4 regions of the Streptomyces sp. NPDC058246 genome follow, and region 4 is predicted to be linked to each of the others. Evidence: riboswitches for the same ligand, from Rfam matches in the RefSeq annotation. Region 4 holds a riboswitch; each other region holds the start of a gene.
What was found. A riboswitch is a leader RNA that binds a small molecule or an ion and turns the genes downstream of it on or off. The one in region 4 is predicted to bind cyclic di-AMP.

Region 1: it holds a riboswitch for cyclic di-AMP, as region 4 does, so the genes downstream of both, ACFVXA_RS10305 (M23 family metallopeptidase) here and ACFVXA_RS27245 (transglycosylase family protein) in region 4, are expected to answer to the same signal.
Region 2: it holds a riboswitch for cyclic di-AMP, as region 4 does, so the genes downstream of both, ACFVXA_RS03235 (transglycosylase SLT domain-containing protein) here and ACFVXA_RS27245 (transglycosylase family protein) in region 4, are expected to answer to the same signal.
Region 3: it holds a riboswitch for cyclic di-AMP, as region 4 does, so the genes downstream of both, ACFVXA_RS04285 (NlpC/P60 family protein) here and ACFVXA_RS27245 (transglycosylase family protein) in region 4, are expected to answer to the same signal.

What each region holds. Positions count from the first base shown of each region.
Region 1 covers NZ_JBHVWZ010000005.1:268,777-276,488, reverse strand. Annotated here, with positions in the region: gene ACFVXA_RS10315 (M16 family metallopeptidase) at 1-432, shown strand, start outside; gene ACFVXA_RS10310 (M16 family metallopeptidase) at 429-1,817, shown strand; cyclic di-AMP (ydaO/yuaA leader) riboswitch at 2,065-2,225, shown strand; gene ACFVXA_RS10305 (M23 family metallopeptidase) at 2,238-3,002, shown strand; gene ACFVXA_RS10300 (GntR family transcriptional regulator) at 3,199-3,894, shown strand; gene ACFVXA_RS10295 (HPr family phosphocarrier protein) at 4,065-4,346, opposite strand; gene ACFVXA_RS10290 (GNAT family N-acetyltransferase) at 4,581-7,448, shown strand; gene ACFVXA_RS10285 (DUF5998 family protein) at 7,542-7,712, shown strand, end outside.
Region 2 covers NZ_JBHVWZ010000002.1:163,370-171,081, forward strand. Annotated here, with positions in the region: gene ACFVXA_RS03230 (HAD family hydrolase) at 1-465, shown strand, start outside; gene ACFVXA_RS03235 (transglycosylase SLT domain-containing protein) at 459-1,202, opposite strand; cyclic di-AMP (ydaO/yuaA leader) riboswitch at 1,206-1,368, opposite strand; gene ACFVXA_RS03240 (CocE/NonD family hydrolase) at 1,820-3,817, opposite strand; gene ACFVXA_RS03245 (hypothetical protein) at 3,837-4,865, opposite strand; gene ACFVXA_RS03250 (polyprenyl synthetase family protein) at 5,292-6,302, shown strand; gene ACFVXA_RS03255 (CHRD domain-containing protein) at 6,574-7,617, shown strand.
Region 3 covers NZ_JBHVWZ010000002.1:385,303-393,014, reverse strand. Annotated here, with positions in the region: gene ACFVXA_RS04300 (alpha/beta fold hydrolase) at 263-1,183, shown strand; gene ACFVXA_RS04295 (peptidoglycan DD-metalloendopeptidase family protein) at 1,415-3,070, shown strand; gene pcrA (DNA helicase PcrA) at 3,123-5,612, opposite strand; cyclic di-AMP (ydaO/yuaA leader) riboswitch at 6,005-6,177, shown strand; gene ACFVXA_RS04285 (NlpC/P60 family protein) at 6,186-7,355, shown strand; gene ACFVXA_RS04280 (tellurite resistance/C4-dicarboxylate transporter family protein) at 7,638-7,712, shown strand, end outside.
Region 4 covers NZ_JBHVWZ010000021.1:115,473-123,184, forward strand. Annotated here, with positions in the region: gene ACFVXA_RS27220 (hypothetical protein) at 1-33, shown strand, start outside; gene ACFVXA_RS27225 (exopolyphosphatase) at 112-1,083, opposite strand; gene ACFVXA_RS27230 (DUF501 domain-containing protein) at 1,199-1,723, opposite strand; gene ACFVXA_RS27235 (septum formation initiator family protein) at 1,759-2,235, opposite strand; gene eno (phosphopyruvate hydratase) at 2,330-3,616, opposite strand; gene ACFVXA_RS27245 (transglycosylase family protein) at 3,955-4,641, opposite strand; cyclic di-AMP (ydaO/yuaA leader) riboswitch at 4,646-4,854, opposite strand; gene ACFVXA_RS27250 (transglycosylase family protein) at 4,992-6,017, opposite strand; gene ACFVXA_RS27255 (cytochrome P450) at 6,209-7,712, opposite strand, start outside.

The DNA of each region.
Region 1 (7,712 bases), on a different contig from region 4:
GGATTCGGCCTGCTGCGGCTCGCCGGAGCGCCCTCCTTGGGGTGGCTGGACGTGAAGACGTCCGGTGACGTCGAGGTCCCGGTCATCGAGGCCGCCGTCGACGAGGAACTCGCCCGGTTCGCCGCGGAGGGCCCCACGGCCGAGGAAATGGAGCGCGCCCAGGCCCAGTTGGAGCGCGAGTGGCTGGACCGGCTCGGCACGGTCGCAGGCCGCGCCGACGAACTGTGCCGGTACGCCGTCCTGTTCGGCGACCCGCAGCTCGCCCTGACCGCCGTGCAGCGCGTCCTGGCCGTCACCGCCGAGGAGGTCAAGGAGGTCGCCCAGGCCCGCCTGCGTCCCGACAACCGTGCGGTGCTCGTCTACGAGCCGATCGCTACCGAAGCCGCTGAAGCCGCGGAAGACACCGACGAGGACGAGGAGTCGGCGAAGTGACCGAGCTCGCGAACATGGAGTTCCACCCGCAGCCCCAGGCCGGCGAGGCCAAGCCGTGGGCCTTCCCGGCCCCCGAGCGCGGCGCGCTCGACAACGGCCTGACCGTCCTGCGCTGCCACCGCCCCGGCCAGCAGGTCGTCGCCGTGGAGGTGATCCTCGCCGCGCCCCTGGAGGCCGAACCGGCCGGCCTCGACGGCGTCGCCACGATCATGGCGCGGGCCTTCTCCGAAGGCACCGACAAGCACTCCGCCGAGGAGTTCGCCGCCGAGCTGGAGCGCTGCGGCGCCACCCTGGACGCGCACGCCGACCACCCCGGCGTACGTCTGTCGCTCGAAGTCCCCGTCTCGCGCCTGTCCAAGGGGCTCGGTCTGCTCGCCGACGCGTTGCGGGCACCGGCGTTCGCGGACAGCGAGGTCGAGCGGCTGGTCCGCAACCGGCTCGACGAGATCCCGCACGAGACGGCCAACCCGGCCCGCCGGGCCGCCAAGGAGCTCTCCAAGGAGCTGTTCCCGGCGACCTCGCGCATGTCGCGTCCGCGCCAGGGCTCCGAGGAGACCGTCCAGAGCATCGACTCGGCGGCCGTGCGCGCCTTCTACGAGAAGCACGTACGCCCGGCGACGGCCACTGCCGTCATCGTCGGTGACCTCACCGACGTCGACGTCGACGGGCTGCTCACCGACACGCTCGGCTCCTGGACCGGTTCGTCCGCCGAGCCGCGCCCCGTGCCGCCGGTCACCGCCGACGACACCGGCCGCGTGATCGTCGTGGACCGTCCCGGTGCCGTCCAGACCCAGCTGCTCATCGGCCGCGTCGGCGCCGACCGGCACGACCGCGTGTGGCCCGCCCAGGTGCTCGGCACGTACTGCCTCGGCGGCACCCTCACCTCGCGCCTGGACCGCGTCCTGCGCGAGGAGAAGGGCTACACCTACGGAGTGCGGGCGTTCGGCCAGGTCCTGCGCGCCGCGCCGGACGGCACCGGCATCGCGATGCTCGCCATCAGCGGCTCCGTGGACACCCCGAACACCGGCCCGGCGCTCGACGACCTGTGGAAGGTGCTGCGCACCCTCGCCGCCGAGGGCCTGACGGACGCCGAGCGCGACGTCGCCGTACAGAACCTGGTGGGTGTGGCACCCCTCAAGTTCGAGACCGCCGCGGCCGTCGCGAGCACGCTCGCCGACCAGGTCGAGCAGTACCTGCCGGACGACTACCAGGCGACGCTGTACCAGCAGCTCGCCGCGACCGGCACCGTGGAGGCCACCGCGGCCGCCGTGAACGCCTTCCCGGTCGACCGTCTGGTGACCGTCCTGGTGGGTGACGCCGCGCAGATCGAGGAGCCGGTCAAGGCCCTCGGAATCGGTGAAGTGACCGTCGTACGGGCCGAGTAGCGCGGCCCGGCTCCACGAGGGGCCACCCGAGGACCCAGGTGACCGAAGCGTCACCTGGGTCTCCGTTTGCCCGGACTTCGTCCCCTCATCGCGGACTTCGTCCCCAAGGTGTCCGTATTGGTAGGGAGGTTGCCTGTCTGCCCTGTGGCATGCGCTACAAAAGCCGTGATCCGTTTGTCGATTGAAAGATGTCCCGTTTAGCGTCGGTCCGGCTGTTCGTCACGCAGTGCGCCGCGCCCGCGGCACCGGACAGTCATCGCCGAGTCCCCGTACGGCGCGAGCCAGGGGAGCCGGGGACCCATACGCAGTCCCTGGGGTGAATCGGACGCCCTCCCTTGGAGGGGTCCGTAGGAGACCTTCCTGCTCCGAACCCGTCAGCTAACCCGGTAGGCGAGAGGGAAGGAAAGGATCAGCCCCTACATGGCGTTCATCTGTGGCACCGGGAAGCATCGTCGACCGGGCCGCGCACAGCGCACGACCGCCAACGCCGTCGGCGTCGCCGCGCTCGCCACCACCGGTGTCATCGGAACCCTCGCGTCCCCGGCCCTCGCCGCGGAGCCCTCCGTCGAGCAGACCGGCCTCACACCCGTGATCACCATCGGCGACACCATCGCCGAGAAGATCGACGCGCAGGCCGCCGCCCAGCAGTACGCCGCCGACGAGGCTGCGGCGCAGAAGAAGGCCGAGGAGGCCGCCCGGAAGCAGGCCGCGAAGAAGGCCGAGCAGGCGCGTGAGGCCAAGGAACGCGCCGCCCGCGCGGCCGAGCGCAAGCGCCTCAACTCCTTCGTCCTGCCGATCACCGGTTCGTACATCTCCACCGGCTACAAGGCCGGCGGCAGCCTCTGGTCCTCCGGCAGCCACACCGGCGTCGACTTCCACGCCGCGTCGGGCACCCCGGTGCACGCCGTCGGCTCCGGCACTGTCGTCACGGCCGGTTGGGGCGGGGCCTATGGCAATCAAGTAGTGATCAAGATGCACGACGGCACGTACACCATGTACGGCCACCTGTCGTCCATCGGTGTCTCCGTGGGCCAGACGGTCACCCCGGGCGGGCAGATAGGCCTCTCCGGGGCCACCGGCAACACCACCGGGCCGCACCTCCACTTCGAGGCCCGCACGACCCCGGAGTACGGCTCGGACATCGACCCCGTCGCCTACCTCCGCTCGCACGGTGTGAACGTCTGACGAGCGCGTCACCTCTTCTTCGGCCTTCCGATGCCCCGGCTCAGCCAGCCGGGGCATCGTCGTTTCACGCGGCCGCCTGTCCAAAAAATATCCATGGATTCCGGCCCGCCATCGGAAATTCAGGCTTTCTGCAATAGAGTCACTGAACAAGCGTCAATCGACGGCGTTTCACGGGGATTAAAGCGGAGGTCCGGTCATGCGTATTCCGGCGCACTCGGTATGCACGGCGATCCGTGACGACATCGTCGCGGGGGTCTACGAGCGAGGCGGCCGGCTCACCGAGGAACTGCTCGCCCGCCGCTACGGCGTCTCGCGCGTCCCCGTGCGCGAGGCCCTGCGCACCCTGGAGGCCGAGGGCTTCGTGGTCACCCGTCGGCACGCGGGCGCGTGCGTCGCGGAGCCCACCGAGCAGGAGGCCTCCGACCTGCTGGAGATGCGCATGCTCCTTGAGCCGCTGGGCGCGGCGCGGGCCGCACAGCGCCGCACCGAGGCCCACCTCAAGGTGCTCCGAGGCCTGGTCAGGCTGGGTCAGGAGCGGGCCAGGAGGGGGCACAGCGAGGATCTGCGTTCGCTGGGCGGCTGGTTCCACGAGACCCTCGCGCAGGCCTCCGGAAGCTCCGCGCTGACCTCCACGCTCGCCCAGCTGCGGCACAAGATCGCCTGGATGTACGCGGTCGAGGCGCCGGCCAACCCCGCGGAGTCCTGGGCCGAGCACGGCGGCATCGTGGACGCCGTCGCGCGCGGGGACAGCGAGCGGGCCCGGGCGATCACGGCGCTGCACACCGAGCGCGCCACGGCCGCCCACCGGCTCCGCTTTCCCGGCGGCGGAGATCGACCGGAACGTGTGAGGAGTTCGCAACATCCCGTAAACATGACGGGCCTGCGGCATTAACACGAGGGCCGTATACAAAGAGAAGTAATTCGCGGGGGATTATTTCTGCTGCCCGCAATCCGGAAAAGCAAAGGGCCCGCCCGATGTTTTCGGGCGAGCCCTTCGATATGTCTCCGAAATGTGTGCTGGGTGACGCCCTGGGGGCGAAGGCACCGCTACGGAGGCGTTGCTCAGACGGTCTCGGGAAGCTCCTCGAGCCCCTCGGAGACCAGCTTGGCCAGACGGTCGAGGGCGGCGTCCGCACCCTCGGCGTCGGAGGCGAGGACGATCTCCTCGCCGCCCTGGGCGCCCAGGCCGAGGACCGCGAGCATGGAGGCCGCGTTGACGGGGTTGCCGTCGGCCTTGGCGATCGTCACGGGGATGCCGGAGGCCGTGGCGGCCCGGACGAAGATGGAGGCGGGGCGGGCGTGGAGGCCCTCAGCCCAGCCGACGTTGACGCGGCGCTCAGCCATGTGATGCTGCCCTTCAGTGTTCAGGGTTGTCTAGACCAGTGTCCCATATCGTGAAGCGTGCCCGGAGCGGCCGTGGGTCCCGTCCCGATCCAGAAGGCTGCTTGCGTTCCCTCAAGATCCGGAAGGGTCCCCGCGTTCCGTCCCGAGTGGTGTCGGATCGCGGCCTCGATCCGACCTCCGTCCCCCACAGACTGCCTCGCGCCGTTGTCGGACGCGAGCCGTACTCTGGGGCCCATGCAGACCTCGTCGGACCGGCACGAGTACCCCGCCCACTGGGAAGCCGACGTGGTGCTGCGCGACGGCGGGACCGCACGCATCAGGCCCATCACCGTTGATGACGCCGAGCGCCTGGTCAGCTTCTACGAGCAGGTATCGGACGAGTCGAAGTACTACCGCTTCTTCGCGCCCTACCCGCGACTGTCCGCCAAGGACGTCCACCGCTTCACGCACCACGACTTTGTGGACCGGGTGGGTCTCGCGGCCACGGTGGGCGGCGAGTTCATCGCCACCGTACGCTATGACCGCATTAATGCCGACGGCCTGCCCGCGTCCGCTCCCGCCGACGAGGCCGAGGTCGCTTTCCTCGTGCAGGACGCGCACCAGGGGCGCGGTGTCGCCTCCGCCCTCCTCGAACACATCGCGGCCGTGGCCCGCGAGCGCGGCATCCGCCGCTTCGCCGCCGAGGTGCTGCCCGCCAACACCAAGATGATCAAGGTGTTCACGGACGCCGGGTACCAGCAGAAGCGGCACTTCGAGGACGGTGTCGTACGCCTGGAGTTCGACCTCGAACCCACCGACCGGTCGCTCGCCGTGCAGCGCGCGCGGGAACAGCGCGCCGAGGCCCGGTCCGTGCACCGGCTGCTCGCGCCCCGCTCGGTCGCCGTCATCGGTGCGGGCCGCACCCCGGGCGGGGTCGGTCGCAGCGTCCTCACCAACCTCCGGGACGGCGGATTCACCGGCCGTCTGTACGCGGTGAACAAGGCGCTGGAGGAGAAGGAGCTCGACGGCGTCCCGGCACACCGCTCCATCCGCGAGATCTCCGAGCCCGTCGACCTCGCCGTCGTCGCCGTGCCCGCGCCGTACGTCCCGGAGGTCGTCGCGGAGTGCGGTGAGCACGGGGTGCAGGGGCTGGTGGTCGTCTCCGCCGGGTACGCCGAGAGTGGGCCCGACGGGCGCGAGCGCCAGCGCGAACTGGTCCGCCAGGCGCGTACGTACGGGATGCGCATCATCGGGCCGAACGCCTTCGGGGTCATCAACACGTCCCCCGATGTGCGCCTCAACGCCTCGCTCGCGCCCGAGATGCCGCGCCCCGGCCGGATCGGCCTGTTCGCCCAGTCCGGTGCCATCGGCATCGCGCTGCTCTCCCGACTGCACCGGCGCGGCGGCGGTGTCACGGGCGTGACCGGCGTGTCGACCTTCGTCTCCTCCGGCAACCGGGCGGACGTCTCGGGCAATGACGTACTTCAGTACTGGTACGACGACCCGGACACCGACGTCGCCCTGATGTACCTCGAATCCATCGGCAACCCCCGCAAGTTCACCCGCCTCGCGCGGCGGACGGCGGCGGCGAAGCCGCTGGTCGTGGTGCAGGGGGCGCGGCACGGTGGCGCGGCTCCCCAGGGACATGCCGTGCGGGCCACCCGGTTGCCGCACGCCACCGTGTCGGCGCTGCTGCGGCAGGCCGGGGTGATTCGGGTGGACACGATCACCGAGCTCGTCGACACGGGACTGCTGCTGGCGCGCCAGCCGCTTCCCCTCGGGCCCCGGGTCGCGATCCTCGGGAACTCCGAGTCGCTGGGGTTGCTCACGTACGACGCGTGTCTTGCCGAAGGGCTCCGGCCGCTTCCTCCGTCGGATCTGACCACGGGGGCGTCGGCGGAGGACTTCCGGCAGGCGCTGTCGGAAGCCCTCGCCGACGGGGGGTGTGACGCTGTGGTGGTGACCGCCATTCCGGCGGTGGGGGAGACGTCGGCGGCCGACGAGGCGCTGGCCCAGGCTCTCCGCTCTGCCGCCACGGCGTTTCCGGCGAAGCCGGTGCTCGTGGTCCACGTCGAGCTCGGCGGGCTTGCCGAGGCTCTGTCCGCTGCCGCCGTCACCGCACCACAGGCCGGCCCGAAGGCACCCGGCACTGCAGGCGGCGCCCGCCCTTCCCCACTCTCGGCCTCGCCCGAGCGGGGTGCCCCCCGTCGCCCTGCGGAAGGCCTGCCCACCGCGGCAAGCGGCGACCCGGAGTCCGACCCCCGCCTCATCCCCGCCTACCCCGCCGCGGAGCGTGCCGTCCGGGCCCTCTCGCAAGCCGTGAAGTACGCCCAGTGGCGGCGCGATGCCGGGGAACCCGGGAGGGTGCCGGAGTATGAGGACATCGATGAGAAGGGGGCTGCCGGGCTGATCGACGGGCTGCTCGTACGGGGGGAGGGGCTGACCCTCGGCGGCGAGGAGACGGGCGCCCTGCTCGGTCGGTACGGCATCGACGTACGCCGGGCGCTGCCCGCACCCACGCCGGACGCCGCCGTGGCGGCCGCGCGCACCCTGGGCTACCCCGTGGCCCTCAAGACCACCGCCCCGCACCTGCGGCACCGCGCCGACCTGGGCGGCGTCCGGCTCGATCTGGCGGACGAGGAGCAACTGCGGCGGGCATACACGGAGTTGACCGAGCTGTTCGGGACGCCGGAGGAGCTTCGGCCGGTCGTGCAGGCGATGGCCCCGCGCGGGGTCGACACCGTCGTACGGGCGGTGATCGATCCGGCGGCCGGCGCGGTGCTGTCGTTCGGGCTCGCCGGTGCCGCCTCGGAGCTGCTCGGGGACATGGCGCACCGGCTGATTCCGGTCACCGACCGGGACGCGACCTCGCTCGTCCGGTCGATCCGGACCGCGCCGCTCCTGTTCGGCTGGCGGGGCTCCGCGCCGGTCGACACGGCGGCCCTCGAAGAGCTGATGCTGCGCGTGTCCCGGCTGGTCGACGACCACCCGGAGGTCGTCGCGGTCTCCCTGGAGCCCGTGGTCGTCGCCCCGCGCGGCCTGAGCGTGCTGGGTGCCACCGTGCGGCTGGCCCGCGCGCCCCTCCGCGACGACCTCGGCCCGCGGACGCTCCCCGTCGTCTGAGCCGGCGCTCATCCGCTCGCGCATCCGTTCCGTCCACGACGGACAGCCGCGAGCGGTGCCTCGCAGTCAGTGGGCCCCCGTAGGATGGACGTCATGGCCAAGACCAGTACGACGACCCAGGGGCTGCGAGCGGCGATCGAGCGCAGCGGCTACTACCCGGCCCTCGTGGCCGAGGCGGTGGAGGCCGCGATCGGCGGCGAGACCATCCGGTCGTACCTGGTTCACCAGGAGACCACGTTCGACGCGAACGAGGTGCGGCGGCAC
Region 2 (7,712 bases), on a different contig from region 4:
TGGACGGAGCCGATCAGCAAGGTGTTGCTGCGTCACCCGTCCTTGTCCGACGACGAGTTGGCGGCGGCGGCGCGGGGAGTGGTCGGTTCGCTGGCGACGGTCACCATGTCGGGGCCGGGCACCGTCGAACTCCAGCCATGTGGCGTGACCAAGGCGACGGGGCTCGCCCTGGCCGCGGAGTACCTCGGGCTCAGCCCCGCCGCCACCCTCGCCTTCGGTGACATGCCCAACGACATCCCCATGTTCGACTGGGCCGCCCGCGGTGTCGCCATGGCCAACGCCCACCCCGAACTCAAGGCGGTGGCCGACGAGGTGACTTTGTCCAACGAGGAGGACGGAATCGCGGTCGTGCTCGAGCGCCTCTTCGGAGCCCGGGCGATGGGCCAGGAGACGGTCCAGGAGACGGCCCGGCCGAAAGCCTGGGAGAAGGCCCGGGCGACGGCCGGGGGGAACGTGTCTCAGTAGGCGCCGTTGACGTTGTCGATCGAGCCGTACTTCGCCGCCGCGTAGTTGCAGGCGGCCGTGATGTTCGCGACCGGGTCGTAGGGGTCCATCGCGGTGCCGGCGACGTGGTAGGCGGCGAAGGTCGGGTCGATGACCTGGAGGAGACCCTTGGACGGGATACCGGCGGCGGCGTTGGAGTCCCAGTTGTTGATGGCCCGGGGGTTGCCCGACGACTCGCGCATGACGTTGCGGTGGATGCCGTTGTAGGTGCCCGGTATGCCCGCCTTGGCCATGATGTCCAGGGACTGCCTGATCCAGCCGTCGAGGTTGTTGGCGTACGTCTTGGCGGAGGCCTGGGTGGCCGTGGTCGCGTTCGTCGTCTTGCTCGCCACGGTCGACTTGAGGGTCTTCGTGCCCACCGTCAGTGTCAGGCCCGGGCGGAGCAGTGCCGGGTTGCTGCCGATGACCGCTCTGTTCGCCTCGTACAGCTTCTTCCAGCCGCCGCTCGTGGGGTTCTTCTGGGCGATCTTGGTCAGGGTGTCGCCCGCGACCACCTTGTAGGTGATGAGCTGGACGTCGGGGATCGTGGCCGTGGCGGTCTTCGCGACCTGTGCCGGCGCCTGTGTGGGCTGAGCGGCGTGCGCGCCGGTGGCGCTCACGAGCGGAAGTGCGAGCGCGACTCCGCTCGTGCCTGCGGCGACCATGCCGCGGGTGAGAGGGCTGGTTCTGGGGCGGCGGTGCTTGCCTCGTGCGGGCATGACGTATTTCCTCTCCGGCGCCTGCGAGGTGAGCTGTCGGGTTCGGGCGGGAGGTGCCCGGCCGCGCTGGGGGGCGCGGCTTCACCCCAAGCCGTTCCGGTGTCCCGGGACGGCGGCTTACCTGGGTCCCCCGCTCCTGCCGTGCGTGCATGGGTGGGTGGGTTTCCGGGCGGCGGCAGGATTCGGCGATCCGCTCGGATCGGGGCGAACGTATGCGAGAGCACATGTCGGGAACAAGGTCTGATTTCGCGGCGAAGATCGCTTTCGCCTGCATAAGGGCAGGGTAAAAGGTCCGTTTGTGCCGGAATTCGATCCTCAACTTGCCTTTAGCAAAGGGGGAGTCGATGGGGGTGCTGAAAAGCCCTACTTATTCCCGGCGTGACCCAATTCACGCGACCAAGCCCAATCAAAGCGGCGAGTCGGCCAATTCGGGCATTACGGTTCGAGCCTTCGGGCGGTTCCCCGGCTCCCGGCTGGCTCCCGGCTGGCTCCCAGCCGGCGCCCAGTCGACCCCGGGCAGGTCTATCGGGTGCCCAGTCGGCCCCGGATGCGTCCTGGCCGGCTCCCGGTCGGCCCCCGGTAGGTCCTGGCCGGCGCCCAGTCGGCCCCAGCGGGTCCTAGCCCGCCGTCCGCCGGATCCTCTTCTCCCACGTCCGATGGAAGACCACCTCGCCGCCGTCCTTGCAGATCACCTCGTCGGAGGTGATGAAGTGCTCGGCGTCGCAGGTGATTTCGGATGTTGTCGTGATGTGCGCGTCCCAGGGCAGGTCGGGGCGGTGGAGGCGGATCGACCAGGTCGAGCGGGCGCGGGCCGAGAGGGGGTCCGACTCGTCGATCGTGTACGTCTCCTGGGCGTCCTCGGTGTATTCGAGGCCGTCGGGGTGCACGTGGGTGCCCCCGTAGCGCGGGTCGACGTCCAGGCGCCAGGTGCCGGCGGCCACGTCGCGGACGACCAGGCGTTCCGGTCGGGGTTCGTCCAGCGTCGCCGGGACGGCCACGCCGAGGGGTTCGGCCTCCTCCGGTTCCTCGAAGGTGAGGGTGGGCGTCGACTCCCGTGCCCTTACCGGGAGTTCGAGGCTGCTGGCCGTCGGGTCCAGCGTGAAGCCGGCCTCGGAGCCCGGCTGGGGCCAGATCCAGGGCCAGTACGCGGAGGAGACGGCGAGGCGGATGCGGTGGCCCGGCGGGAACGCGTACCCGATGGCGTTCAGATCGAAAACCACGTCCTCCGTAGTGCCCGGTTTCCAGGGAACCGCCTGGTCGCGGCCATGGCGTGCTGACAGGTTCAGGACACCTCGGGTGACGAGTGTGGAGGCTCCGCCGGGGGCCACGTCGCAGAGGCGGGCGATCACCTGGCCCCGCGGGACCGGCGACGTCAGCCGCAGACGGACCTGAGGTCGGCCCAACACCCAGGTTTCCTCAGGCACTTCGAATTCGAAGCACGCGGACCTCGCGTCCTCCTCCCGCTGGTCCGGCGGCAGATCCGCGTCGTTCCCGAAGGGGGTGAAGCGGCCCGCGTCCACCCCCGTGTGCTGCGGGGAACGGACCAGGACCGGCGCCCCCCGGAGCGCGTACGAGACGGGGTTCACGGCGGGCGAGGGCCAGCCGGGGTCGCCCACCCAGCGGCCCGGAAGCTCCGGGTACACCGTCGCCGGGGGATGCGCGTCCATCACGTACGAGCGGAGGACGGGGGTGGACAGGGCTCCTGTGTCGATGCCCTTCAGGTGGTGGTCCCACCAGCGCAGGGTCTCCTGGAGGAAGCCGATCGCCGGGCCGGGCGGCAGGCCCCGGTCGGGGTACTGGTGAGACCAGGGGCCGATCAGGCCTCGTACCCGATCGGAGGGCAGGTTCTCGACCAGGCGCAGCACGGTGTCCCGGTACGGGTCGTGCCAGCCGCCGACCGCGAGGACCGCCGCCCGGATCGCGCCGTAGTCCTCGCAGACGCTGCCGTGCCGCCAGTACGCGTCCCGGGTCTGGTGGGAGAGCCAGGTGTGGACGTACGGGGCCACGGCCTCCAGGCGTTTCACCCACAGGTCGCGCCACATCACCTGGCCCACGTGCACCGGGTCCGGCGGGCGGGAGACGAAGGCGAGCATGGTGGCCGCCCAGGCGTGCATGTCGACGGCGAGGACGGAACCTCCCATGTAGTGCACGTCGTTGTCGTAGCGGTCGTCCGTCGAGCAGACCGTGACGATCGCCTTGAGCGGCTCGGGCGCGAGGGCCGCGATCTGGAGGGAGTTGAAGCCGCCCCAGGAGATGCCGAACATGCCGACCTTGCCGGTGCACCAGGGCTGGGACGCGAGCCAGTTGACGACCTCCACCCCGTCGGCCAGCTCCACCGCCGAGTACTCGTCGGTCGGCATGCCCTCCGAGTTGCCGTGCCCGCGCACGTCCACGCGCACGGAGGCATAGCCATGGCCCGCGTACCAGGGGTGGCGTTGCCAGTCGCGGGGCGCGGTCCAGTCCGTGAGGCGGTGGGGGAGGTATTCGAGGAGCGCGGGTACGGGTTCGTCGGTCAGCGGGCGCCAGACGCGGGCGTACAGGCGGGTGCCGTCCGCGAGCGGGATCCAGATGTCCTCGTGAGTGGTCTCGTACGGGAAGGACGTACGGATGTGCATGAGCGTCACCCCAGTGGCTTCAGTGGACCGGGTGCATCGTGCGGCGCAGCCACGGGGCGAGGGCCACGAGGGCCATCACGGCCAGGCCCGCGGCCACCGCGATCGCACCGTTGACGCCGGAGCAGGCGGGCTCGGAGACGTCGTCGTACCGCTTCACCGTCTGGGCCTGGATGCCGCCTGCGAGGGCGAGGGACAGGAACCAGAGGGACATGGTCTGGCCGGCGAAGGCGGCGGGGGCGAGTTTCGTGGTGGCGGACATACCGGAGGTCTCCAGGAGGACGTCGCCGAGGCCGAGCAGCGGATACGGGCCGACGATCCACCAGGCCGACATCAGGTCGTCGTCGCTGTCACCCCTCTGGCCGCTCTGGCCGCTGTGGCCCCTGGTCCGCAGCGCCATCAGGAGGAAGGACAGGCAGCCGAGGGCGACCCCGATCGCGACCCCGACCCCGACCCCGACCCCGATCGAGGCGTGCGGCCGGCTGTGGCCCATCCGGACCCGGAGCGCGGCGACCACCGGCGCGAGGGCGAATTCCGCCGCGTTCCTGCGTCCGGCCAGGTGACGACGGGCCGCCGCGTACGGGATCGGACCGGACGTCATGCCGATCGCGGCGGCGGAGAACCCCCGGTCCCGGCCCTGGTGGTCGCCCAGCCGGCCGGTGATCAGGGGGCCCGCGAAGGCGCCGATGTCGATCGCATGGTCGGCAAGCTCTACGCCACCGACGACGACCGCCGCGACGCCGGCTTCGCAGGGCTCGAGCAGGCCGGTGCCCGCGCTGATCAGACCCGGGCCGGCCCAGGTCATGGCGGCCGTGGGGACCGCCTCGCCCACGGCGACACGGGCATGGCCGCGGGCGCGGCGGCGTCGGTCTCGGCCGCCGGTGTCGGCGAAGTAGAGGACCAGGATCGCCCGCATGCCGAGGAACGAGAAGCGCTCCCAGACCTCCAGGCCGGAGAGGGTGAGCAGGCCCCGGGGCCGGCCGAGGAAGGCATGGTCGTCGGCCGGGGGCGGCCGGCTGCCGGGCTCGGTGTCGACGGCGCTTCGGGACACGGGGGTCTGCCTCTTTGCCAGTGGGTACATATACGTTCGTATCGGCTGATCACGAACATACCGTTCGTAATCCGGCACCGCCCGGGTGCGGAAGGGTGCCTGCGGGTCGGGTGTGATGTGCCTGCCGGGCGGACGTGGGGGTGCCTGCGGGTCGGGTGTGATGTGCCTACCGCCCGGGTGCGGAAGGGTGCCTGCCGATCGGGTGTGATGTGCCTACCGGGCGCACGCGGGGGTACCTGCCGGTCGGGTGCGGGGTACCTGCCGCCGGAGCGAAGTCGCGCGAGGGACGGTGGGCGCTCGTGGTGATCGAAACGTGACCGGATACGCTGACTTGAGTGATGGCAGCGACACATCGACAAACCGTGTCATCGACCGAATGATCGACCGAGTTCGCCATGTGATCGTCAGCAGACAGGAGAACCTCTCGTGACCGTCGTCGGGCCGTTCGGGCTGAGCGTGCGGGACCAGGCTCTCGAAGCCGATGTCCAGGCCGGATTGGCGGCTGTCGAGGAGGGTTTGCTCGAAGCCACCAAGAGCGAGGTCCCCTTCATCACGGAAGCCGCCCAACATCTCGTGCGGGCCGGCGGGAAGCGGTTCAGGCCGCTGCTCGTCACGCTCGCCGCGCAGTTCGGTGACCCGTACGCGCCGGGTGTCGTGCCCTCGGCGGTGGTCGTCGAACTGACCCATCTCGCCACGCTGTACCACGACGACGTGATGGACGAGGCGGAGGTGCGGCGCGGGGTGCCCAGCGCCAACACCCGCTGGGGGAACTCGGTGGCCGTCCTCACCGGTGACTTTCTCTTCGCGCGCGCCTCGTACATCCTGGCCGACCTCGGGCCCGAGGCCGTGCGGATCCAGGCCGAGGCGTTCGAACGGCTCGTCACCGGGCAGATCCTGGAGACCGCGGGGCCGCGCGACGGTCGCGATCCCGTCGACCACTACCTCGATGTGCTGAGCGGCAAGACCGGGTCGCTGGTCGCCGTCGCGTGCCGGTTCGGGGCGATGATGTCCGGGGCCGACGAGACGGTCGTGGACGTGCTGACGCAGTACGGGGAGCGGCTGGGGGTCGCCTTCCAGCTCGCGGACGACGTACTGGACATCGCGTCCGACTCGCACGAGTCCGGGAAGACGCCGGGGACGGATCTTCGGGAGGGAATCCCCACGCTGCCGGTGCTGCGGCTGCGGGAGCGGGTGGAGCGGCTCGGACTCGCCGAGGACATCGCGCTCTGCGAGCTGTTGGACTCCGACCTGACCGATGACGCCCGGCATGCCGAGGCGCTCTCCCGGCTGCGGGCCCACCCCGCGCTCGAGCAGGCCCGGCGGGACACCGTGCGGTATGCGGAGGAGGCGCGGGCCGCGCTTGCTCCGTTGCCGGAGTGCGATGCGAAGGCCGCGCTGGTGGAGCTCGTGGACGCGGTGGTGCACCGGGCCGGATGAGGTCCGGGGCTCGCTTCCCGGGCGCCCGGGGGCTTCCTCGGCGCCCCGGGGTTGGGGGCGGCGTGGGTGCGCTCGCCGGCGTCGGCAGGTGCCGCTTTCTTCTTTCTTCGGGACGGATGCCGCCCCTCGCGGCACCCGTGCCCACAGTCACCTTCACGCATGTGACCCACGCCACATGGTTGGATTGAGTCCAGGGTCGGATTCTGTCCGTACTCGTGGTCGGAAGCTGACGCAGGGGGTGTCAGCTGAGATACGGGGAGAAAACAGAATCATGGGATCGAACGCCACGTTCAGCACGCGTCGTAAGAGCCTGATCCTGACCGGTGTCGCGGTGGCCGCCGCGGCCGGTGTGGCCGCCGCCGTCATTCCGGCGGTCGCCGACAGCGGCAGCCGGAGCAAGGGCCACAGCGCGAGCCGCAGTGCGAGCCACAGCGGTGTGAACCACTCCGCGGAGGGCGACCGGACCATCGTCACGCAGAGTGGTGACATGGGGGGCGCCGGCGGCACCCTGCTCGCCACCAGCCTCCGCGGCGCCAACGAGGTGCCCGTCCAGGGCGGCCCCGCCGTCGGCGACCAGGACGGCGCGGCGCTGGAGTTCATCAAGGTCAAGGGCAACAAGGTGTCTGTCGCCGTGACCTGGCGCGGCACCGGTAAGCCGACCCTGCTCCACATCCACCAGGGCGCCAAGGGCACCAACGGCGGCGTCAAGGTCGACTTCAGCAAGCTGCTCGACAAGATCAAGGGACACAGCGTCGTCGGGACCGTCAAGGTCGAGGACGCGGCGCTGCTCGACGCCCTGAAGTCCGACCCCGGTTCGTTCTACGCCAATCTGCACACGGCCGAGTTCCCTGGTGGCGCCGTCCGCGGCCAGCTCCACAAGGTGACCGGCACCTTCGCTTTCCGGCACGCCCTGAACAACTTCCAGGCGTCCGTGGTCAAGGGCAAGCAGATCTACGAGTGCAAGCCGGTCGAGGGCGGCGGCTACGCCTTCGCACAGCGCGACGTCGAGGCCCTGCTCGGCGGCGATATCGCACACTCGTTCGTGAAGCCCAACTCCGGTACGCCGCAGTGGATCGCGCCCGACCACAGCGCGGTCACCGGGGCCGTGCTCTCCAAGACCCCGAACGGCGACAAGAACATCCCTGAGCTGGACCTCAAGGCCACCCAGTCCGGCAAGCACCGCGGCCTGCTGGCCGGGACGCAGGAGATCCTGCGCCTCAACACCGTGGGCGGCGTCGCCCCGGCCGGGTCCTGCTCGCCGGGCGCCATCGCGGGAGTTCCGTACCAGGCGGACTACGTGTTCGTGCAGCGCTGATCAGCGGTTTCGGGCCGCACGGGCGGTGTCTCCGTACACGACCCCTACGGGTCGGGGGAGGCACCGCCTCTTCATGTCATACCGCAGGAGTACGT
Region 3 (7,712 bases), on a different contig from region 4:
GGAGCCACGCCAGCACGAGGACACCGGACGACGAGGACTCCACAAACGAAAGGACACGGCCGCCGCACAAGGCGCACCCCCGCGCAGACGGCCCGGAGCCGACATCGTCCTCGCCCCTCGACAGGGCGCCCGCCCCGTAGCGTCAACGGCGCATCACCCGCCGTAGGCGCACCGTCGGCCACCGCCGTCACCGCCACCGTGGCTGTCCGTGAGGGCACACGGGGGACAGAGCGGTCCTCCGCGTGCCGACTGGAGGTCGGCCATGAAGGTCACCAAGGCAGGGTTGCCCTTTCTCCCCCTCTGTCAGCGCCTGTTTCCGAGCAGTCTGGCGGGGCTCTCGGTGGCCCTCCTGAAGGCGACGGTCCTGGAGCTCGCGATCCTCGCCGGGCACCTCCTCCTCTACCCCTCCGGCATCACCTCCGAGCGCCGCGCCACGCTCGCGCTCCCCTCGCCCGACGCCACCAGGCTGCCCACCGAGGCCAAGCCCCCGGTCGTCCTGCTGCACGGCTTCATCGACAACCGCTCGGTCTTCGTCCTGCTGCGCCGCAACCTCGCCCAGCACGGCAGGCAGCATGTTGAATCGCTCAACTACTCGCCGCTGACGTGCGACATCCGCACCGCCGCCGAGCTGCTCGGCCGGCACATCGAGGAGATCTGCGAGCGCACGGGCCAGGACCAGGTGGACATCGTCGGCCACAGCCTCGGCGGACTGATCGCGCGCTATTACGTGCAGTGCCTGGGCGGCGACACGCACGTACGCACGCTGGTCACGCTCGGCACCCCGCACTCGGGCACCCGTGTCGCGCCACTGCTGAACGCGCACCCGATCGTCCGTCAGATGCGCCCGGGCTCCGAGGTGATCGAGGCCCTGCGGGGGCCCGCACCGGGCTGCCGCACCCAGTTCGTCAGCTTCTGGAGCGATCTCGACCACATCATGGACCCGCTGGAGACGGCCTGCGTCGACCACCCGGACCTGCTCGCGCAGAACGTGCGCGTGAGCGGCGTCGGCCATCTGGCCCTGCCCGTGCACCCCGCCGTCGCGGCGGGCATACGGCAGGCGCTCGACATGGACGAGTCGGATCTCCGGGCGGCCACACCGGACGCCGTCCAAAACGCCGTGGCGAACGCGGCGCAGAACGCCGTCCGGACCGGCCCCCAGACCGGCGGACTGACAGTGGCCTGACGGCGTCCTGGCAGCGGGGCAACAGGCGCCGCACAGCCGCCCAACACCCCCGCGACGTCGAACATTCATCGAACGCCAGGCCAAAGGCGTGCCTGTGCTCCCCCGAAACACGGCCGAATGCCCGTTTCCTGCGCCGGGGAAACCTGCCGAAGATTGTCGCGCCCGCGTACCGCCGGGTACAGTCACCGCACTGCTCTGCCAGCCCCTGTTGTCGAGGCGAAAGAGAAGTTGGTGAACGACCGTCACCCGTCGGGGACCGTGACTCCCCCGGCTCCGGCTTCCGATGCCGCCTCGACGCTCTACGCGTCGTACGGCGGGCAGGAAACCCAGTACGGCGACTTCACCACGTACGACGGCTACACCGCCACCGGTTTCGACACCGGGACCAACGGCACGGGTACGGGTACGGGCAGCTACGCGACCGCGAGCTTCGAGACCGACCCCCTCTTCGGCGACCTGCCGGGCAATGGCACGGGGGCGGCGCACGGCACCGGCTCGTACGACGCCACGCAATGGAGCACCGGCAGCCACCAGACGCTGAACTACGACCCGTACGCGGCGCAGCACCAGGCGGCGTACGACACCGGCAGCTACGGAACGACCCCGTGGGCGGCCGGTTATCAGCAGCTCGCCGACATCCCCGCGCAGCATCCGGGCCCCGACGGTTCGGGCCAGTGGGACGCGACCGCCTGGCTCCAGCCCGAGCAGCCGCTCGACGGGACCCAGCAGTGGAGCATGCCGACCCAGGAAACCGGCGCGTACGACGCCACGCAGTGGAATACCGCCGGCGCCCACGACCCGTACGAGGCCTACGAACACCCGCAGCCCGAGGCATACGAACAGCGGCAGCACCCGCAGCACGATGCCTACGAGCAGCAGCAGGCACAGCCGGATGCGTACGAGCGGCAGCATCCGCAGTCGGATGCCTACGAGCAGCAGCACTCGCAGCCGGATGCGTACGAGCAGCAGCCCGAGTCCTTCGACCAGCAGGCGACCGCCACCTTCGAGCAGGTCCCGTACGAGCAGACCGCCGCCGCGGAGGACGAGTTCGAGACCGCGGACGACGGCGGCGAGGACGACGGGCCGCCACTGCTCGAGGACAGGGAAGAGGTCGTCCCGGCCCCGCGCACCGCGTCGCGGTCCGCCTCCCGCTCCCGTCGCCGCACTCCCGCGAAACGTTCCGCTCTGCTGACCGTCGCCGTGCCCTCGGCCTGTGTGATGGGCGTCGCGGGGATCGCCGCCGCCTCGGTGGGCGGCATCGGCGGAAGCGACAGCAAGGACACCACGGCCAGCGCGGCCGACGCGAGCTCGGTGAAGCCGTCCGCCGCCAACAACAAGCTGGACACCCAGTTGCAGAGTCTCTCCGCGGGAGCGGACGACTTCGCGGACCGGGCCAGCCGGACGCAGGAACGTATCGACCTCAAGGCCCAGCAGGAGGCCGAGAAGCAGAAGGCGGCGGCGGAGGCGGCCCGCAAGGAGCGGCTGCGTCCGAAGTTCGTGCTGCCGGTCACGCAGAAGGGGCTCAGCGCCTACTTCGGCCAGGCGGGCATCAACTGGATGTCCGTGCACACGGGCATCGACTTCCCGGTCTCGTACGGTACGACGGTGATGGCCGCGACCGACGGGACCGTCCGCACGCAGTGGAACAGCGCGTACGGGAACATGGCGATCGTCACCGCGAAGGACGGCACGGAGACGTGGTACTGCCATCTCTCCAGCTACCGGGTCCCCTCCGGCACCACCGTGAAGGCCGGTGATCCCATCGCCTACTCCGGGAACTCCGGCAACTCCACCGGACCGCACCTGCACTTCGAGGTCCGGCCGGCCGGCGGCTCGGCGATCGACCCGCTGCCGTGGCTGCGCAGCCACGGCCTGGACCCGACGTAGGACGTCGGTCAGTCGCAAGGCGAACGCCGGGCCCCACCGTCCGCCGTAGCGGCTACAGCTTCTCCACCGGCGCGTACCGCAGCAGCAACCGCTTCGGCTTGGCCTCGCCGAAGTCGACCGTCGCCTCCGCGTTCGCCCCCGTCCCCTTCACGCCGACGACCGTGCCGAGGCCGAACTGGTCGTGCGTGACCCGGTCCCCCACGGCCAGCGAGACGACCGGCTTCTCGGAGACCCCGCGGCGCGTCGCGAATCCGGAGGCTCCCGAGGCGGCGGAACGCGCGCGGGAGGAGGACAGGGTGGCCGCGACACCCGAGGCCGGTCCGGACGGCATGGGAGCCGTCGCACCCGTGCGCTTCCAGTCCAGATGCGTGGCCGGGATCTCCTCCAGGAAGCGGGACGGCGGGTTGTACGAGGGCTGCCCCCACGCGCTGCGCATCGAGGACCGGGTGAGGTAGAGCCGCTCCCGCGCGCGCGTGATGCCGACATACGCCAGGCGCCGCTCCTCCTCCAGCTCCTTGACCTGTCCCAGCGCGCGCATGTGCGGGAAGACGCCGTCCTCCATGCCGGTCAGGAAGACCACCGGGAATTCGAGGCCCTTGGCGGTGTGCAGGGTCATCAGGGTGATGACGCCGTTGCCGTCCTCCTCGTCCGGGATCTGGTCGGAGTCGGCGACGAGCGCGACCCGCTCCAGGAACTCGGAAAGTCCGCCCGCACTCTCGCCCTCACCGGTCTCCTGCTCGAACTCCAGGGCCACCGCCGCGAGTTCCTGGAGGTTCTCGATACGGGTCTCGTCCTGTGGGTCGGTGGAGGCCTGCAGCTCGGCGAGATAGCCGGTGCGCTCCAGGACCGCCTCCAGGACGGTGGCCGGACCCGCGCCGGACTCGACGATCGTGCGGAGGTCCTCCATGAGCGTGTTGAACCGCTTGACCGCGTTCGTCGAGCGCGCCGCCATCCCGTACGCCTCGTCGACGCGGCGCAGGGCCTGCGGGAAGCTGATCTTCTCGCGCTGCGAGAGCGCGTCGATCATCGCTTCGGCGCGGTCGCCGATGCCGCGCTTGGGGACGTTCAGAATGCGGCGCAGCGGGACCGAGTCCTCGGGGTTGGCCAGCACCCTGAGGTAGGCCAGGACGTCCCGGACCTCCTTGCGCTCGTAGAAGCGGACGCCGCCGACGACCTTGTAGGGCAGGCCGACGCGGATGAAGATTTCTTCGAAGACACGGGACTGCGCGTTCGTACGGTAGAAGACGGCGACGTCGCCCGCCTTGGCCTCGCCCGCGTCGGTGAGACGGTCTATCTCTTCGGCGACGAACTGGGCCTCGTCGTGCTCGGTGTCGGCGACATAGCCCGTGATGTTCGAACCCGCGCCCGCGTTGGTCCACAGGTTCTTGGGGCGGCGGGATTCGTTGCGCTCGATGACCGCGTTGGCGGCGGACAGGATCGTCTGGGTGGAGCGGTAGTTCTGCTCCAGCAGGATCGTCGTCGCGTCCGGGTAGTCCTCCTCGAACTGGAGGATGTTGCGGATGGTCGCGCCGCGGAAGGCGTAGATCGACTGGTCGGCGTCACCCACGACACACAGCTCGGCGGGGCCGAGGTCGCCCTCGCGGGGCGGCTCGTCCTCGGCGCGGCCGCCGTGCGCGGGGCCGACGAGCTCCCTGACCAGGGCGTACTGCGCGTGGTTCGTGTCCTGGTACTCGTCGACCATGACGTGCCGGAAGCGGCGGTGGTAGTGCTCGGCGACGTCCGGGAAGGCGCGCAGCAGGTTGACCGTCGTCATGATCAGGTCGTCGAAGTCGAGCGCGTTGGCCTCGCGCAGGCGGGACTGGTACATCGCGTACGCCTGGGCGAGGGTCTTCTCGAAGCCGTCGGCGGCCTGGGCGGCGAAGTCCTCCTCGTCGATCAGCTCGTTCTTCAGGTTCGAGATCTTGGCGCTGAACGACTTCGGCGGGAAGCGCTTGGGGTCGAGGTCGAGATCACGGCAGACGAGCGCCATCAGACGCTTGGAGTCGGCGGCGTCGTAGATCGAGAAGGACGACGTGAAGCCGAGCTTCTTGCTCTCGCGGCGCAGGATGCGCACGCACGCGCTGTGGAAGGTCATCACCCACATCGCGCCCGCCCGCGGGCCGACGAGGTGCTCGACGCGCTCCTTCATCTCGCCCGCGGCCTTGTTCGTGAAGGTGATCGCGAGGATCTGGCCCGGGTGGACATCGCGCTCGGCCAGCAGATACGCGATCCGGTGCGTGAGTACGCGCGTCTTGCCGGAGCCCGCGCCGGCCACGATGAGCAGCGGGGAGCCGGAGTGCACCACGGCCGCGCGCTGGTTCTCGTTCAACCCGTCCAGCAGCGCCGCCGCGTCCACGGCGGGCCGGTGCGCGCCGTCGCGGTAGTACGCGTCCCGGTCCGGGGGCACGTCGAACTTCCCGCCGAACAGATCGTCCGGAACCGGCTCCGGTACGTGATCGTCCTCGGGCGGCGGGGGCTCTTCCTCATGGGCCCGGGAGGGCTTGAGGTCCGCCAGGAAGCTGTCATCAAAGAGGCTGCTCATCGCTCTCCGAGTCTAGAGCGCCCCACTGACACCCCGCCGCCACCCCGAAAACTCCGCACGTGCACGAGACGCGTACGAGCGCCGGTGACGCCGCCGGTGACGCCGCCGGTGTCCGCCGGCGACACCGGCGGACACCGGCCTCACCCTCCGAAATCGGCGCGTAACGGTCGGCGATCGAGCGGGAAGCGCCTCTCGATGAACAGCATCAACCAGGTCAATTCACTACAGAACACACCGGTCCACTCGCTCCGAGGGGTGCGCGGGGCCGGGGTCGCGAAAAAGGTCACGAAAATGTATCGGGCATATCGCACATCAACCTTCACAGGAGCCACACGAGTTGGCTAGCGTTCCGGTCAGGCCGCTCGACAGCAACCGGCGAACGTCGCCGGGCCGTGCGGCCTCCGCCGAGTTCGGCGTGCCCTCGCGGCAGCCGGAGCCGGGGACCCACCGACCTTGGGGTGAATCGGTCCAACTGCCTTGAGGGGCAAGGACCGTAGGGCAAACCTTCCGGAACCACCCGCCCGAACCCGACAGCTAACTCGGTAGGCGGATGACGGAAGGAGTCGCCCCCTCGTGGCGTCGCATCGCACATCGCGTCCTACGGGTACGCGCGTAGCAGGCATACGGACCCCCGCCGCCCTGGCGACGGCGGCCCTCACCTCGGTGGCCCTGCTTTCCCAGACGGCGAACGCCGCACCCTCGGCCGATCCCAAGCCGAGCCTCGAAGAAGTCGAGAAGAAGGTCAACGACCTCTACCACCAGGCCGAGACGGCCACCGAGAAGTACAACGCGACCAGGGAGAAGGCCGCCAAGCAGCGGCAGCGTGTCGACACGCTCCTCGACGACGTCGCGCAGCGCACCGAGAAGCTCAACACCGCGCGCGAGGAACTGGGTACGTTCGCGGCGGCGCAGTACCGCACCGGGGCCGCCGCCCCCGACACCGCGACCCTGCTGCTCGCCGACGATCCGCAGGACTACTTCGACCAGACCCAGCTGATGAGCCGTCTGACCACCCGCCAGAAGGCGGCCGTCGACGACTACGTCACGGAACAGGCCGCCACCACGAAGAAGCGTGCGGAGGCGTCCAAGAGCCTTCAGACGCTGACCACTTCGCAGAACGCGCTCAAGACGTCCAAGGCCGACGTCCAGCGCAAGCTCTCCGAGGCCCGCGAACTGCTCTCGGAGCTGACCGCCGAGGAGAAGGCGCGGCTCGCGGCGATCGAGAAGAAGAAGCAGGAGGCCGCCGAGCGCAAGGCGGCGGAGCTGGCGCAGCAGCAGGCCGCGGCCGCCGCGAAGAAGGCGGCCCAGGAGTCGTCGCCGTCGCCGGGCACCACGACCGGCTCGTCCGGCTCCACCGGCTCGACCGCCACCGACTCCTCGTACGCGACCAAGGCGGCGAAGGCGCTCGCGTTCGCCCGCGCACAGGTCGGCAAGCCGTACGTCTGGGGCGCGACCGGCCCGGACTCGTACGACTGCTCGGGCTTCACCCAGGCCGCCTGGAAGGCCGCCGGCGTCACGCTCCCGCGCGTCACCTACGACCAGGTGAACGCCGGCACGACCGTCTCCCTCGCCGACGCCCAGCCCGGTGACCTCGTCTTCTTCTACGACGACGTCAGCCACGTCGGCCTCTACATCGGCAACGGCATGATGATCCACGCGCCGAAGCCGGGGGCGTACGTCCGCGAGGAGTCGATCTACTACGACGGCACGTCGGCGATCCACAGCGTGGTGCGCCCGGCGTAGGCCACCTGGGCCGGTCGCGGGGCACGCGCGCGTGGGGCACATCGCGCTTCACGCGCGCGTGCGCCGGTGACTTCGTGGCCCATGCGCGCGGCGGTCGGCGTTTCGTGCCCCACGCGCGCGTGTCGGCGTTATCATGCCCACGCGCGCGCGTCGGCGTTATCGTGCCCACGCGCGCGTCGGCGTTTTCGTGCCCCACGCGCGGCGCGCGGCGGTCGGCGTTTTCGCGCCCCACGCGCGCGTGCCCCGCGGGTGACGCGATCGGAGATCCCTAGCATCGGGCGCATGTCAGCGATCTCCCAGCTCCGCGTCTGGTGGGCGCAGCGGCCGCCCGCCGCCGGTGCCGCCGTCATGGCCACC
Region 4 (7,712 bases):
TGCAGCGGCCTCATCGTCCTCCTCTGCAACTGACGGACAGCCCCCCTGGGCTGAAGCGACAGCCCCGGTCCTCCCGAAGAGGTGCCGGGGCTGCTCCGGCGTCACCGCGGGTCAGCCGCTGCGCTTACCCTCTTCCGCCTCTTCCGCCACTTTGAAGGCGATGCCGTCGAGGATGTCGTGCTCGCTCACCACGACCTCCCGCGCCCCGATCCGCTCCATGATCGAGAGCAGCACGAGGGCGCCCGCGGCGATCACGTCGACGCGCCCCGGGTGCATGGAGGGGACGGCCGCGCGCTCGGCGTGCGTGGAGCGCAGCAGCCACTCGGTGATCTCGCGGACGCGGTCGTGCGAGACGCGGGAGTGGTGGATCGCCGCGGAGTCGTACTCGGGCAGTTCCTGCGCGATCGCCGACACGGTGGTGACGGAGCCGGCGAGGCCCACCAGCGTCCGCGCCTCGCGCAGCGGAACCGTCTCCTCGGCCAGGTCGAGGGCCGCCTCGATGTCGGCGCGCATCGCCGCGATCTGCGCCTCGGTGGGCGGGTCGGTCACGACGCCGTCGTGCGCGAGGTGCCGCTCGGTCATCCGCACGCAGCCGACGTCCACGGAGCGCGCCGCGCGCACGTGCACGTCGCCGACGACGAACTCGGTCGACCCCCCGCCGATGTCCACGACCAGGTACGGCTTGGCGAGGTCGTCGCGCCCCTTCAGTTCGTTGGTCGCGCCGGTGAAGGAGAACTCGGCTTCCTGGTCACCGGAGATGACCTCGGGTTCGACTCCGAGGATGTCCAGCACGCCGCGTACGAACTCCTCCCGGTTCTCGGCGTCCCTGGATGCCGAGGTGGCCACGAAGCGCAGGCGCTCCGCGCCGTGCTCCTTGATGATCGCCGCGTACTCGCGGCATGCCGCGAAGGTCCGCTCCAGTGCCTCGGGTGCGAGGCGGCCCGTCCGGTCGACGCCCTGCCCGAGCCGCACGATCGTCATCCTGCGGTCCAGGTCGACGAGTTCGCCCGTATCCGGGTTCGCGTCGGCGACGAGCAACCGGATGGAGTTGGTGCCGCAGTCGATGGCAGCGACCCTGGTCATGGTGTCTGGTCTCCTGTCGTGATGGTTCTCGCCTCCTCCGCCCACGCCCCCGGGAACAAGGGACGGGTAGCGGCGGAGGGGGCGGAAGAGCCCTGCCTCAGGCGGGGCGGGAGGGTCAGGCCCCGTCCACGGGGACCACGCACGCCCCTTTGCGCCACCACTCCGGCAGCATCGCGATCGCCTCGTCCCCCAGGGGGTTCACCCCCGGCCCCGCGGCCAGCGAGTGCGCGACCAGCACATGCAGACACTTCACCCGGTCGGGCATCCCGCCCGCGCTGGGGAACCCCTCCAGCACCTCGATGGCGTCACGGCGTGCGATGTAGTCCTCGTGCGCGGCGCGGTACGCCGCGGCCAGCTCGGGATCGGTCGCCAGCCGCTCCGTCATCTCCTTCATCACGCCGTTGGCCTCGAGCGTGCCGATGGCGGACGCGGCCCGAGGGCACGTCAGGTAATACGTCGTCGGGAACGGCGTCCCGTCGGGAAGACGCGGCGCCGTCTCGACGACGTCGGGCTGCCCGCACGGGCACCGGTGCGCGATCGCGCGCAACCCGCGCGGCGGCCGGCCGAGCTGCTGCTTGAAGGCCTCGACGTCCGCGTCGGTCGGCTCGGTGCGCGGGGTGGTCGGCGGTGGCGTTTCCATGCCGTGAGTCACATGTCTTTCTGGTCAGTTCACATTCACTGGTCGGCGGCGTCGGACTTGTCGACGCCGTCCCAGACGTTGGCGTACCAGGGGCGGTCGGCCGCCCCCTCGTCGGCGCGCGCCTGCTTCGCCGCGTCCGGGTCGATCACCACGTAGCCGGTCTCGCCCGGCATGACGTAGTGCAGCCGTTCCCGGATCCGCTGCTCGGCGTACGCGTCGTCCTGCCAGCGTGCCTTGAGGTCGCGCAGCTCCTCGACCCGCTCGCGGGCCTGCTCCCGCTGCCGCTGCAGATCGGCGATCTGGGCGCGCTGGGAGACGTACTGCCTTATCGGGTACGCGAGGGCCACGATCAGGGAGCAGAGGACCAGCACGAGCAGCGCGGCCCGTCCGGTCAGGCGCGAGCGGCGGGCCTGACGCTTGGTCTGGGAGCGGTAGACCCGGGCCGCCGTCTGCTCGCCGAGCAGCCGCAGCCTGGTCGCGGTGGAGAACCGGTCCCGGTCCTTCACGGCCATGTCCCGCCTCCCCATCACACGTGCGTACGTCCCCGCACACGGTACGGGACCGAGTACGGGGACGTACGTACGACGCTTCCTAAGCCGCTACGGCTCAGCCCTTGAAGCGGGGGAACGCCGAGCGGCCGGCGTACACGGCGGCGTCGTCGAGGATCTCCTCGATGCGCAGCAGCTGGTTGTACTTGGCGACACGGTCCGAGCGGGCCGGGGCGCCGGTCTTGATCTGGCCGCAGTTCACCGCGACGGCGAGGTCGGCGATGGTGACGTCCTCGGTCTCGCCGGAGCGGTGGGACATCATGCACTTGAAACCGTTGCGCTGGGCCAGCTCGACGGCGTCCAGGGTCTCGGTCAGCGAGCCGATCTGGTTGACCTTGACCAGAAGGGCGTTGGCGGAGCCCTCCTCGATGCCGCGGGCGAGGCGCTCCGGGTTGGTGACGAAGAGGTCGTCGCCGACGATCTGGACCTTGTCGCCCAGCTTGTCGGTGATGACCTTCCAGCCGGCCCAGTCGTCCTCGTACAGCGGGTCCTCGATGGAGACCAGCGGGTACGCGGAGACGAGCTCCTCGTAGTACTCGGTCATCTCGGCGGCCGAGCGGGACTTGCCCTCGAACTCGTACTTGCCGTCCTTGTAGAACTCGGACGCGGCGACGTCGAGCGCGAGCGCGATCTGCTCACCGGGGATGTAGCCGGCCTGCTTGATGGCCTCGACGATGAGGTCGAGCGCGGCGCGGTTGGACTCCAGGTTCGGGGCGAAGCCGCCCTCGTCGCCCAGGCCGGTGGACAGGCCCTTGGTCTTCAGCACCTTCTTGAGGGTGTGGTAGACCTCGGCGCCCCAGCGCAGGGCCTCGGAGAAGGACTCCGCGCCGATCGGGGCGATCATGAACTCCTGGATGTCGACGTTCGAGTCGGCGTGCGACCCGCCGTTCAGGATGTTCATCATCGGGACGGGCAGCAGGTGCGCGTTCGGACCGCCCAGGTAGCGGAACAGCGGCAGGTCGCTGGCCTCGGAGGCGGCGTGCGCGACGGCGAGCGAGACGCCGAGGATGGCGTTGGCGCCGAGCGAGCCCTTGTTGTCGGTGGCGTCCAGGTCGAACATCGCCTGGTCGATCAGGCGCTGCTCGGTGGCGTCGTAGCCGACGAGCTCCGGGCCGATCTGCTCGATGACGGCGAGGACGGCCTTCTCGACGCCCTTGCCCTGGTAACGGTTGGGGTCACCGTCGCGGAGCTCGATGGCCTCGAAGGCGCCGGTGGAAGCGCCGGACGGGACGGCGGCACGACCGGTGCTGCCGTCGTCGAGGCCGACCTCGACCTCGACCGTGGGGTTGCCTCGGGAGTCCAGGATTTCCCGGGCTACGACGACGTCGATGGACGGCACGAGCATCTCCTTTATGGATGTGACGCGGGTACGCGGGGCCGGGGGCCCGTAGTGCACGGAGCCGCGGTCGGCTCCGCGAGACGAGCCTAACCGGCTCCGGGGGATCGGCCAGCCGGTCGACCACCCCTTGAGCAGAACTGAGGGTAAATATTGTTCCCGAACGGAACAAAAACGAAATGAAAAACCCCGCTCCGGTGCGTACGGGGGAACACGCACCGGAGCGGGGAGCCCGTGGGGACGGGGGGACCCTCACGAGGCCTCCAGTATGGAGGCCTCCGCCATGAGGGAGCTGTCACCCGGCTGAGCAATCCGCCGAGTGCCCGGCCGAGCGATCAGCCGCGCGATCAGCTGAGGTGCAGCTGCTGACCGGGGTAGATGAAGTCGGCGTCGTCGACGATGTCCTTGTTCAGCTTGAACAGCTGCTGCCAGCCACCCTTGACGTGCTTCTTCTCGGCGATCGAGCTGAGGGTGTCACCCTTGACGACCTTGTACTCGCCATCACCCTTCTTGACCTTCTTGCCGGTCGGCGTGGTGACGGTCTTCTTGGCCGCCGGGCGCTCCGTGGAACGCGAGGCGGGCTGCTCCGTCGTCCGGGTGGTGGTGCTCGGGGTCGTGCTCTGCGAGCTGCCGGACGAGGTGGAGGTCCCGCCGGTGTACGCGGCGCCGGACAGGCCGGTGCCGCAGTTCGGCCAGGCACCCTTGCCCTGCGCGGCGAGGACCTTCTCGCCGACGGCTATCTGCTGGGACTTGGAGGCCTGGTCGGCGGTGGAGGCGTAGGCGCTGCCGCCGTACGCGGCCCAGGTGGAGGCCGAGAACTGCAGGCCGCCGTAGAAGCCGTTGCCGGTGTTGATGGACCAGTTGCCGCCGGACTCGCACTGGGCGACCGCGTCCCACTCGGAAGAGGTGGCGGCGGAGGCGTTGCCGGCCGCCATCAGCGGGGCGGCGATGGCGACACCGGTGACACCGGCGAGCGTGGCGACACGGGTGGCCTTGGAAGGACGACGGTGCTTGCCCTTGCTGGAAAACAGCATGGAGAGATCCCCTCACCGACGCCTGCGAGGTGAGCTGTCGGGTTCGGGCGGGTGAGTGCCCGGTCGTACGCCACTGGCGTACGGCTTCACCCCAAGCCGCTCCCGGTCAACTACCGGGCACGGCGCTTACCTTGGGTCCCCCGCTCCTGCCTACGGCGCTGACGCGTCGACTGTTCCCGTACGGCCGTTGGCAGGATTCGGCGTTGCGACCGTCGGGGCCCGCTGTGGCGAGCGGTCATGACCGTAGACATGCGATCGCCGGAATTTCAAAGACGATCAGGGCTTCTGAGACTCATGTCTCACTCGCGCCAAACCGGACATTCCACAGCGAACCATGACGTGAACTCCCGCTACTTTTCGCCTGATTCAGCACCAACTGCAAGGCTCTGACCGGGGAGGATGAGGTCGGGATCGGAGCCGACCGTCCCCTTGTTCGCGGCATACAGCTCGGCCCATCCGCCCTTGAGGTCAAGGGAGTCGGCGATCGCCCAGAGACTGTCTCCGGCGCGCACGACGTACGAGCCGTCGGCGGAGTCACGGGAAGCGCCGGAGTCGCGCGAGGCGTGCCGCCCGGAAGGGCCGCCCGTACGGCCGTCGGTCTCGCCCCCCGTCGCGTCCTCGTCGGCCGTGCCACCGCGGTGACGCCCGGCGCCCGTGGACGCGCCGTCGGACGCACTCGAAGAGTCGCCGTTCTGCCCGGACTTGTCCGACTCGTCGCTCTTCGTGGTGGCCGGGTCCGAGCTGTCGGTTCCCTGTGAGCCGCCGGAGGAGGTGTCGGACTCCGTCGAGTTCTCGGCCGTACCTGAGGAGGCGTCGGACGAGGAGGGCGCGGGGGACGAGGAGGGCGATCCGGACGAATCATCCGATGTCGAGCTCGATGAATCCGCCGAACCAGATGAATCGGACAAGGAAGATGAGTCGGGCGAACCGGACGCGTCGGAGGAGCTCGACGTACTCGACGAGTCGCCCGCCACGCCCGTGTCGACCAGGACCGACCCCGAGTTCTTGCTGAGCCCGGAGAGCGGCCCGCAGGTGGGCCAGGCGGCGAGACCCTTGTCGTCGAGGAGCTTCTCGGCGATGGCTATCTGCTGCGAACGGCTGGCCTGGTCGGCGCTCGGGGCGTAGTCCAGGCCGCCGTACGACTCCCAGTTCTCCTGGGTCAACTGCAGCCCGCCGTAGTACCCGTTGCCGTCGTTCGCGCTCCAGGAGCCGCCGCTCTCGCACTCCGCGACCCGGTCCCAGGTGGTGCCGTCGGCCGCGCTCGCGCTGGCGGCGCCGAGCAGCGGGATCGCGATGGCCGATCCGGTCACTCCCGCGGCGACGATGAGGGCCGGGGCCTGACGGGGGCGACGGTGTCGGCCGTTCCCGGAGAGCATGCGGAAGCCTTTCGCGTGACAGCGGGTGACAACAGCGGCTACAGCGACAGCCGGGCCGTGTTGATGGGTGAACGTATCCGCACTCGAACGCTTGTCACAAGTCGATGCAGCGCAGATCACGTGAAGATCACAGAGTTGATGGATCGTCACCTTTTCGCTGCTGAGAGGCCACTCCCCGCCCTGCCCGCCGGTTACGGACGGGACAACTCAACCGGAGGCGTGAACTCCACGGGAAGTGTGCGCAATCCCCGCATAATGAGCCCGCCACGCCAGCGCAAATCGGCTGAATCTCCCGCGAGTTGTAGATCGGGCAGGCGGGTCAGAAGCGTGGCGAGCGCGGTCTGTCCCTCCAGGCGGGCGAGTGGCGCGCCGAGGCAGTAGTGGATGCCATGGCCGTACCCGAGGTGCTGATTGTCACGCCGCGAGAGGTCGAGCGTGTCCGGCTGCTCGAACCGCTCGGGGTCACGGTCCGCAGCCGCCAGTACGACGAGGACGGGGTCGCCGGGCGCGATGTCCTGCCCGCCGATCCGCACGGCCTCGGTCGCGAACCGCCAGGTGGCCAGCTCGACGGGACCGTCGTAGCGGAGGAGTTCCTCGACCCCGGTTTCGAGGAGACCGGTCTCCTCGGCGGCGAGCGAGGCCTGCAGTCGCCGTCGTTGCCCGGGGTGGGTGAGAAGGGCGTAGGTCCCGTTCCCGATGAGGTTGACGGTCGTCTCGAATCCGGCGAACAGCAGGATGAAGGCCATGGCGGCGGCCTCGTTCTCGGTGAGGTGCTCGCCGTGGTCGGAGGCGCGGATGAGCCCGGAGATGAGGTCTTCGCCGGCGGCGGGCCGGTCGGGGAGGAGCTGACGCTTGCGGTGGATCAGCTCGGCGAGATACCCGCGCATCTTCTTGACCGACCGCGCCACACCGCCCCTCGGCCCTCCCCCGTGCCGGATCATCATCCCCGCCCAGTCCCGGAAGTCGTCCTGGTCCTCGCGAGGGACGCCGAGCAGGTCGCAGATGGCGTAGATGGGGAGCGGGAACGCGAACTCGTGGATGAGATCGGCCGACCCCTTGGCGGCGAACTGGTCGATGAGGTGATCCGTCAGCTCCTGCACACGCGGCGCGAACTCCGCCACCCGGCGGGGCGTGAACGCCTTGCTGACCAGCCGGCGCAACCGGGTGTGGTCCGGCGGGTCGATGTTCAGCAGATGCGTCATCAGCTCGGCCTTGCGCTCACCGGGGATCCCCGTCTTCCCCTTGGCGTGCGCGGGCTCGTCGTGGTGCGCGGGGTTCTTGCTGAGCCGCGCGTCGGCGAGCGCCTGCCTGGCATCCGCGTACCGGGTGACCAGCCAGGCCTCCACCCCACTGGGCAGCCGCGTCCTGTGCACAGGAGCGTTCTCCCTGAGCCAGGCATACGCCGGGTAAGGGTTGGTGGCGAACTCCCAGGAGAAGAGTTCGGGAGCGGGGGTGGGGGGCTGGTCGGTGGGGGTGCTGGGGGGATGCTCGGCGGGGGTTCCGTGCGGTTGCTCGGCAGGGGTGCCGGGGGGCTGCTCGGCGGAGGTGCTGAGGGGCTGCTCGGCGGGGGTGCCCTGCGGCTGCCCGGCAGCGGTGCCGGGGGGATGCTCGGCAGCGGTGCTGGGGGACTGCCCTAGAGGGGTGCCGTGCGGCTGCCCGGCAGCGGAGCCGTGCGGCTGCCCGGCGGCGGTGCTG